Regions from separate parts of the Lutispora sp. QWL-02 genome, predicted to be linked through region 3. Evidence: riboswitches for the same ligand, from Rfam matches in the RefSeq annotation. Region 3 holds a riboswitch; each other region holds the start of a gene.
What was found. A riboswitch is a leader RNA that binds a small molecule or an ion and turns the genes downstream of it on or off. The one in region 3 is predicted to bind S-adenosylmethionine.
Positions count from the first base shown of each region.

Region 1: linked by a shared signal. The riboswitch ahead of AC4HCY_RS01185 (homocysteine biosynthesis protein) and the one ahead of AC4HCY_RS01835 (methionine ABC transporter ATP-binding protein) in region 3 are both predicted to bind S-adenosylmethionine.
Region 2: linked by a shared signal. The riboswitch ahead of metK (methionine adenosyltransferase) and the one ahead of AC4HCY_RS01835 (methionine ABC transporter ATP-binding protein) in region 3 are both predicted to bind S-adenosylmethionine.

Region 1 covers NZ_CM177762.1:278,058-281,334, forward strand. The annotation lists gene AC4HCY_RS01175 (homocysteine S-methyltransferase family protein) at 1-605, opposite strand, end outside; gene AC4HCY_RS01180 (vitamin B12 dependent-methionine synthase activation domain-containing protein) at 598-1,260, opposite strand; SAM riboswitch class I at 1,394-1,509, shown strand; gene AC4HCY_RS01185 (homocysteine biosynthesis protein) at 1,756-2,928, shown strand; gene AC4HCY_RS01190 (DUF362 domain-containing protein) at 2,928-3,134, shown strand; gene AC4HCY_RS01195 (UPF0280 family protein) at 3,127-3,277, shown strand, end outside.
Region 2 covers NZ_CM177762.1:4,078,508-4,081,784, reverse strand. The annotation lists gene AC4HCY_RS19435 (putative ABC transporter permease subunit) at 1-1,103, shown strand, start outside; tRNA gene AC4HCY_RS19430 (tRNA-Tyr) at 1,169-1,253, shown strand; SAM riboswitch class I at 1,339-1,437, shown strand; gene metK (methionine adenosyltransferase) at 1,705-2,895, shown strand; gene AC4HCY_RS19420 (helix-turn-helix domain-containing protein) at 3,140-3,277, shown strand, end outside.
Region 3 covers NZ_CM177762.1:449,083-452,359, reverse strand. The annotation lists gene AC4HCY_RS01845 (ABC transporter permease) at 1-375, shown strand, start outside; gene AC4HCY_RS01840 (ABC transporter ATP-binding protein) at 350-1,144, shown strand; SAM riboswitch class I at 1,201-1,307, shown strand; SAM riboswitch class I at 1,368-1,475, shown strand; gene AC4HCY_RS01835 (methionine ABC transporter ATP-binding protein) at 1,543-2,565, shown strand; gene AC4HCY_RS01830 (methionine ABC transporter permease) at 2,549-3,217, shown strand.

The DNA.
Region 1 (3,277 bases), 170 kb from region 3:
GAGCAGTTAAGGCCAAGGGCATCCAGATTCAGGTTTTGCAATATATTTACCATGGTCAAAGGATCAGTGCCCGTCAGAGTCCTTCCGTCAGCCTGAAAGGTCATGGTGCAGATCACCGGAAGGCTGGAATTTTCCTTGGCCGCCAGTATAGCTGCTTTAGCTTCGTATATATCGGACATGGTCTCGATAAGGATCAAGTCAGCTTCGGCGGATGTGCCGGCGGTTATTTGCTCTCTGAAGGCTTCATAGGCAGCCTCAAAGCTCAGATTGCCATAGGGCTCCATAAGCTGGCCCAGAGGGCCGATATCCAGAGCCACCAGCTTATCTCCTGCGGCAGTCCTTGCTATCTCCACGCCTCTTCTTATCACCATATCCAAAGAAAAATCCATATCCTTCAGCTTGTATCTGTTGGCCCCGAAGGTATTGGTGGTGACCACATCCGCTCCCGCATCTATATAGGCCCTATGTATGTGCTCTATGACCTCCGGCCTTTGGATATTGTAGCTCTCAGACAATTCTCCGGCTTTCATTCCGGCAGCCTGGAGCATGGTTCCCATCCCTCCGTCAAACAAGAGAAATCCGTCAAAATTTACAGCCTTAGTCATTAATATCCCCACACTTTCTATATATACAATTTCTGTCCTTGCACCTGCTGCATTTATTCCCCTCAGAGGTGCTCTCCTGCCTCTGCCATCCTATAAATGCAGTTACCGACTTTCGCGGCAGCATAATACTGCTTTCATTAACAGTAAGCCCTATCCTCGGATATGCCTTCAGAAGCTCAATTATTCCCTTCTGAAGGGTTATGGGCAGATCTCCATAGCCCGGGCTATATCTTGAAGTACAGCAGTATCCTTCCTTTAGAGCCTCTATCCTTATTTCTTCCTGTACCTCATCACAAAGAGCCTCAATGGCTGCAGAAGCGCAGGCATCCATCACTATACCCTTGGTAAGGTCTGTTTTTGAATAGTATGCGATCCTCCTATCCGCTTCAAGCCCTAATGTGGCTGCCATCAGCGCACATTTATCCGAATTCCGGAAATGCATGGTCAAATCCTTGCTCTGAAAAATCAAGTTTGTATCCTTCAAAGCCATCTTATCCCCGTCTCTTTCAATATCATAAACATTATAAACAAAGCTTTTCCTCAAAGCTTCGGTCATCTCGGCAATGCATTCCGTCAAAAGCTTTTCAAGCTTCTCATCCATATATTGATTCTTATGGCCCAAATATCTTAAAACTTCTTTCCTGTTTATATGCATAAAAAAATCCCTCCGGTTTAGAATATATTACACTTTAATATATATAAAATGCAAGATGGTCTTTTTAAAATTTTACTTGACAAATGCTCATATTTGGCATAAAATTTCTTTTAAACCTTTATAATTGAATAAGATCTTATCCAGAGAGGTGGAGGGACTGGCCCAATGAAGCCCGACAACCGGCATTCTCATTCGAATGCAGCGGTGTCAATTCCTGCAGAATTTTGCTTAAATTCTGAGAGATAAGGATAGCATAAAGTATATCGTACTTTATTAGCCTGCAGCCGGCTGCTTTCTTATCTGAGAGCAGCTTTTTAATTTGCTCCGCCTTGTCTCTGTTGAACGAGACTTCATTCAGAGGGGGATTCAACCCCCACTGAATGTTAGTCGAGTCCATACTGGACTTAGCCGCTTTTGGCACCCGCCGCCTATAGAGGTGGGGGCCTTAGAGCGGGTTAGTTCAGTGATAAAAAAATTAGAGGAGGAGAATCATATATGTCCATTAAAAAAAGCTATGAAGAAATCAATGAGAAGATCAGGAAAGGTACGGCAGTGGTAGTTACGGCAGAAGAGGTAATAAGCATAGCAGAAGAAAAAGGAATACAAGATGCAGCCAAATATGTTGATGTGGTGACCACCGGAACCTTTGGCCCTATGTGTTCTTCCGGAGCCTTCATAAACTTCGGCCATTCAGACCCGCCAATAAGGATGACTAAGATTTTGCTCAACAATGTCAATGCATACGGCGGCCTTGCTGCAGTAGATTCATATATAGGGGCCACTGAGCCCTCACAGGATCTGGGCATCGAATACGGAGGAGCCCATGTAATATGCGATCTGATAGATGGTAAGCCTGTGCATCTTAAGGCCTATTCCCCGGGGACAGATTGCTATCCCAGGAAGGAGATAGACACCTATATTACCAAGGATTTAATAAATGAAGCCTACCTCTATAATCCCAGAAATTGCTATCAGAACTATTCCGCAGCGATAAATACTTCCGACAGGCTCCTTCACACATATATGGGAGTGCTGAAGCCCCATATGGAGAATATAAATTACTCTACTTCCGGGGAATTGAGCCCTTTATTGAATGATCCCTACCTGAGGACCATAGGCATAGGGACAAAAATATTTCTGGCAGGCGCTGCAGGATATGTCTCCTGGCAAGGTACACAATTTGTCACCGAAAAACCCAGGGGAGAAAACGGCATACCGTTATCACCAGCTTGCACCCTTGCGGTCACAGGTGATTTGAAGAAGATGAGCACAGAATATATCAAGCCTGCGGTTTTTGAAAAATACGGCACCTCCCTGTTCGTAGGCATAGGAATACCTATACCCGTTCTCGACAAGGATCTGCTCCATAACCTGTCGGTGCAAAACAAGGATATATATACAAATATTGTGGACTACAGCGTGTCCCGTCTTAACAAGCCCGTCCTCGGCAAATGCAGCTACGGTGAATTGAGAAGCGGAGAATTGGTCCTCGACGGCAATACAATAAAAACCGCACCCCTTTCCAGCCTTTATAAGGCGAGAAAGATTGCCCTGGAGCTCAAAAGATGGGTGGCAGAGGAAGGCTTCACACTTCAGGAGCCCATAGAAGCTTTCCCAAAAGTTTCAGCCCTTAATTCATTGAAGGAAAGTGTTGATGGAGGGATATAATGAACAAGATATATATAAATAAAGAAAAATGCGTACATTGCGGAGCCTGTACCGCAGCATGCGGCTCCGATTCGCTCCGGATGGAAGGCAAGGATTGCACCCTGTCCTTTGATAAGGACCGCTGCGCAGGCTGTGAAAGCTGCATAAAGGCTTGCCCCTTGAGAGCCATTACGATAGATATGTCCACCAGGTGGCTTTATGTATGAAGAACGGTTTTACAGAGAAATAATGAAATCCAGGGATCTGCTCTGCTTTAATGTGACCGAAGGCGAATCGGACCTTCAGATTTTTGCTAAGGATAATCTGGAGAAAGAAACCAGGAGGGCTTTAATAAAATGCAGAAGCCAGC
Region 2 (3,277 bases), 880 kb from region 3:
AGACGATTTCGGGTATCGTTGCAATGGCAATGGCCATAGGCTTTAACATGATCATACAGAAATTTTCCGGAAGGCTTGGAAATCCTGAGGATATGATGAAACTGCTTCAGCAGGGGAATAATTCTTTGCTTTCCAAATCCCAGGATATTTTTATAATCAACAGATTTATGACCATGGCCCTGACCGATTACCGTGAGCTGCTGCGCTCCATTGGAAGCATGGCATTGGCTATTGCCGGTGCAGCAGCATTTATAGGACTGTTCTTTTATATTGGCGAAAAGTTTTATTTCAAAGGTGTCATAGGCCTGACAGAGGCAGCTCCGGCCAGAAGACCTAAAAGCGGCGCCGCCAAAATGAGCTTGTACAGGAAGCTCAGCGCTTTAAGGGCTTTCAGAGCAAAGGAGTTAAAGCTGCTTTACAGAAGTCCCGTGTACTTCATGAACTGTATTTTGATGAATTTCCTCTGGCCTGTATTCATACTGATACCTTTCTTTGCCGGAAACGAAGACCTGGGGGATATAAGGGAGCTGGCCAGGTATTTGGAAGATCCCGGCGTATTGCCTTATATTTTTGCAGGGGCAGCCGCTGCGGCTCTCTTCATAGGTGCTTCAAATATGATTTCATCAACGGCTATATCCAGAGAAGGGAAGAGCCTATATGTATCAAAATATCTGCCGGTAGATTATAAGACACAGATAAATGCAAAGGCTCAAACAGGTATACTCATGGGCCTTTTGGGAATGATAATGGCTTTCATAGTGCTCTGGCTTGTGTTCTCCTTTCCCATATATTTGATTTTTGCGGCGCTTTTGATGAGCTTGCCCTGCATCTTCTTTATAAACTATGCAGGAATCATGATAGACCTGAAATTCCCCAAATTAAATTGGGACAATGAGCAAAAAGCCGTAAAGCAGAATATGAACGGATTGCTGAATATGTTGATCAGTGTAGCTTTCGGAGCTTTGAATTTCGGCTTGGTTGTCTGGTTAAGGCTTGACTATATTTACGCTTTTATTATGATTTTCGGCTTTTATATCATAGCGGATATGCTGCTGTATAAATTTGTAACCTCATACGGATCAAGGCTGTATAAGGAGTTGTAATAAATTTCAACAAAAATAATGTTGACAAAAGCTATGCATCTGTTGTATTATAGACTTTGTCACGTGGGGAAATTCCCGAGCGGCCAAAGGGGGCAGACTGTAAATCTGTTGTCTCAGACTTCGGTGGTTCGAATCCACCTTTCCCCACCATTTTAAGACAAAAACCCGAAAGGGCTTTTTTGTTGACTTTTTTGGACAAATGTGCTAATATACTTTTGCAAACTGAATAAAGGTTACCTTATCAAGAGAGGTGGAGGGAAGGGCCCTATGAAACCCGGCAACCGGCATTGAGCGCGGTGCCAATTCCTGCAGGATTGTTCCTGAAAGATGAGGATATATTTTCGTTATGAAAATGAGCTTCTCATCAGGGAAGCTTTTTTTAATGCCGATTATGGGCAGATAGGGGGAAACGGAGAACACGGATTTTTACACTGAAAGAGGAACGACTGAAGGATCTTTTCGTGTTGGGAAAGATTCCGTGTTAATCCGTGTTTTCCGTTCTCTTAAACCCGTAAGGAATACCCTAATGCTAGAGGCTAGCAGCCAGAAGCTAGAGGCTGACCTTAAAGTAATACCCTAGAGAAAAAAAGGAGGAGATAAAATGGTAAGAAAGCTGTTTACTTCTGAATCTGTAACTGAAGGACATCCGGATAAAGTCTGTGATCAAATATCAGATGCAGTATTGGATGCTATAATGGAACACGACCCGATGGGAAGGGTTGCCTGCGAGGTCACCGCAACTACAGGTCTTGTACATGTAATGGGAGAAATAACCACTAATTGTTATGTGGATATCCAGAAAATCGTGAGGGAGACCGTGGAGGAGATAGGATATACGAGGGCAAAGTTCGGCTTTGACGCGGATACCTGCGGCGTGATCACTTCGATTCACGAACAGTCTACAGATATTGCAATGGGGGTTGACAAGGCGCTGGAAGCCAAAAAAGGAGAAATGAGCGAAGCTGATGTCGCTGCCATCGGAGCCGGAGATCAGGGAATGATGTTCGGTTATGCCTGTGATGAAACTCCCGAACTGATGCCTATGCCTATATCCTTGGCCCATAAACTGGCCAGAAAGCTGGCCCAAGTAAGAAGAGACGGTGTTTTGGATTATTTGAGGCCTGACGGAAAAACCCAGGTCACTGTTGAATATATTGATGATAAGCCTGTAAGGGTTGATACCATAGTGGTTTCCACCCAACACAGCCCTGATGTGGATCAGGCCACCATAGAGAAGGATATGATAGAGCATGTCATAAAGCCTATCATACCCAAGAATATGCTTGATGATAAAACCAAGTACTATATCAACCCCACCGGCAGGTTTGTAATAGGCGGACCTCATGGAGATTCGGGCTTGACAGGGAGAAAGATAATCGTAGATACTTATGGCGGATATGCAAGGCACGGAGGCGGAGCTTTCTCCGGCAAAGATCCCACCAAGGTTGACCGTTCGGCTTCCTATGCAGCAAGATATGTGGCAAAGAATGTGGTGGCTGCAGGCCTGGCTTCCAAATGTGAGGTGCAGCTTGCCTATGCAATAGGAGTTGCGAAGCCTGTATCAGTCCTTATCGAAACCTTCGGCACCGGAAAGATTGCCGATGATAAAATATCTGAGATAGTTTCCCGGGTATTTGATTTAAGGCCTGCTGCAATAATAAGGGATTTGGATTTGAGAAAACCCATATATAGAAAGCTGGCAGCCTACGGTCATATGGGCAGAACAGATTTAGGAGTGTCCTGGGAGAAAACCGATAAAGCCGATATATTGAAAAAAGAAGCAGGCATATAGAACAAAAACCTCTGAGAGAATACGAGTAGTCATAAGGACAACTTGTGAACCGAGGGTCAAGGTAAACTGAATACGAGAAAAAGCCATATCAATTCTATAACAGTTTTGATATGGCTTTTCTTTGTGTACAAAACAAGATTCGAAATTTGCGAATTTGCAAATTCAAATTTGAGTTGTGAAAAATTAAAATCAGTTATATAATATTACCTATAAGAAAACTGTTGGAAACAGAAAGGTGAATACCATGAAATTTTCGTATAAAAAGCTTTGGAAAATGCTTATAGATAGAGATATGATGAAAAAAGATTTGCTAAAAGAAGCAAAGATAAGCACTGTATCAATGGCAAAGATGGGTAAAAATCAGAATGTCACCACCGATGTG
Region 3 (3,277 bases):
ATGGGCATCATGCTTTCAAACGGATTGGTTGCTCTGGCAGGCTCTGTCATGGCTCAGTACCAGAGATTTTCCGATGTAGGAATGGGGAGCGGAATAATAGTTATGGGCCTGGCTTCTATCATAATGGGAGAAACCTTATTAAAAGCTTTCCCTATAATATTTGGGACAGCCTGCGCTCTTTTCGGATCACTGCTTTACAAGGGCAGTATAGCCATAGCCTTGAAGGCCGGCTTGCCTCCCACGGATTTAAAGCTTATAACCTCTGTTATAGTAATAGCTGCCCTGGCGGTTTATAACAGCGGTTTGAAGGTCAAGTTTGGGAGAAATCTACTTTCTGGGGGTGTAAAAGCTGTTACTGATACAAAATCTGCATAAAACCTTTAATAGGGATACAGTCAATGAAAATAAGCTTTTTCAAGGGCTATCCCTGGAAATCAAAGATGGAGACTTTATAACCATCATAGGCAGCAATGGAGCAGGAAAATCCACTTTATTAAACATCATCTCAGGAGGCATACAAAGCGATGAAGGCTCGATCCTGCTCAATAAAAGAGAGATATCCAAAACCCCTGAATATAAAATCAGCAGGCTGATAGGCAGAGTGTTTCAGGATCCTAAAATGGGAACTTCGCCTTCTATGACTGTGCTGGAGAATATGTCTATGGCATGGAATAAAAATAATAGGTACGGATTTTCATGGGGTATTGAAAAAAATAGAATAGCGGACATCAAAGATTCCCTCTCAAAATTATCCTTAGGATTGGAGGATAAGCTTGATGTAAAGGTAGGGCTCCTATCCGGGGGGCAAAGGCAGGCTATGGCCCTTCTGATGGCAGCCATATCAAATCCTTGCCTTTTGCTGCTGGATGAGCATATGGCCGCTTTGGATCCCAAAACCTCTGAGATTATTGCAGGGCTTACAGATAAAATAGTGAAGGAATGCAAAATAACCACACTTATGGTCACCCATAATCTCAAGCAGGCCATAGGTATGGGAAACAGGCTTATAATGATGCACAGAGGTAAAATTATTTTGGATATAAGAGATAAAGATAAAGAGTCCCTCACTGCAGAAAAGCTTTTAGCTTTATTCAGCCAAAAGGAATCGTCAGATATCATCAGCGATCGTTTGATGCTGGCATAAAAAAATAGTTGACATAGTTAAGAGGGCGTATTATACTATTATGTAAATGAATATTTATTCTATCAAGAGAGGTGGAGGGACTGGCCCGATGAAGCCCGACAACCGGCATTCTCATTCGAATGCATCGGTGTCAATTCCAGCAGCACAAGCTGAAAGATAGAAAGGAATTATCCTCTTCTGTTTTTCAGAAGAGTTTTTTTATTGTATAAAATTTAATATTATACTCTTATCAAGAGAGGTGGAGGGACTGGCCCGATGAAGCCCGACAACCGGCATTCTCATTCGAATGCATCGGTGTCAATTCCAGCAGCGTAAAGCTGAGAGATAAGAGAGGTGTGATCCCTCTTTTATCATTGAGGGATTTTTTATTTGTTTCTAACACCGGAGGGGGTACTAAAATGATCGATATAAAAGGCCTTTATAAAACATATACAGGCAAGGAAGGAAATACGGAAGCTCTGAAAAACATTAATCTCAGGATTGAGAAGGGTGATATTTTCGGCATAATAGGCTTAAGCGGAGCAGGAAAATCAACCCTCATCAGATGCATAAACAGGCTTGAAGAGCCTACGAAAGGCAGCATTTTCATTGAGAATAAGGATATCGTTAAGCTGAATGACGGCGAGCTTAGGGATATGAGAAGAAATATAGGAATGATATTTCAGCATTTTAATCTTTTGAGCAGGAAGAATTGCAGAGAAAATATAGCCTTTCCGTTAAAAATAATGAAATATGATAAACGAGAAATGGAGAAACGGGTAGATGAGCTATTGGATATTGTAGATCTAAAGGATAAAAAGTTCTCTTATCCCAGCCAGCTCAGCGGGGGACAAAAGCAAAGGGTAGCAATAGCCAGAGCTTTGGCTACCAACCCTAAAATACTTCTTTGCGATGAAGCTACTTCTGCTTTGGACCCAAATACCACATCTTCCATACTCAAGCTGCTGAAGAGCATAAATGAGACGCTGGGAATAACAATTGTGATGATAACCCATCAGATGGAGGTCATAAAGGAGGTATGCAATAAAGTAGCTGTGATTTCAGATGGAAGTATGGTGGAGCAGGGGAATACCTATGATGTATTTTCAAAGCCGTCTCATCCTATCACAAAGAGCTTTATAAAGGACGTATCCTTAAACATTGACAGAAATATAATAGATGATCCTGAAAATACTGAGGTTGTGAGGATTACATTTTTAGACCACAAGGCAAAAGAGCCGTTGATATATAAAATCATAAAGAATTTCGATATTGAGGCAAACATCCTGGCGGGACAGATGAACAGCATACAAGGAAGAACCTATGGAAATTTGGTTGTAGGCCTCAGGGGAACAGATGAAAAAATAGAGGCTGCAATAGGATACCTAAAGGATGAAGGCGTCATAGTAGAGGAGTTGAAATATAATGGAAGTTCTGATTGAAACAATAAAAAAAATAATGCTTTTAATGCCCAAGCCCCTTTATGAAACTCTATACATGGTGTTTGCATCCACATTGTTTTCGGTTATTTTCGGAATGCCTCTGGGCATCATAACAGCAATATCGGAGGAAGGCAATATTTGGGAAAGAAAGGGCTTGAATAAAGCTTTAAACGGGGTAATAAATATAGCAAGATCCTTCCCCTTCATAATACTGATGATTGCGGTCTTTCCGCTGACAAAGCTCATCGTGGGAAAAAGGATAGGCACAACTGCAGCCATAGTGCCCTTGACCATAGCAGCCATACCCTTTGTAGCCAGGCTCATTGAAAATGCGATAAAGGAGATAAGCCCCGGAATCATAGAAGCAGCCCAATCCATGGGTGCCGACGTAAAGCAGATAGTTTTCAGGGTGATGATACCGGAAGCATTGCCTTCCATAGCATCAGGTATAACCTTGACAATAATAAATCTCATAGGATATTCGGCAATGGCAGGTGCTATAGGGGGCGGGGGCCTTGGAAATTTAGCCATACGATTCGGGTATCAGGGATTCCAAAAAGATGTCATGATAGGAACTGTCATAGTATTGGTCTTAGTGGTTCAGATAATACAGGGCATTGGGAGCAGGATATATAATAAGTTACTGAAATAGATTTACAAAATATAAAAATTGCGAAGCATTTTTTATGGCTGCGAGGCACGGGGTACGGGG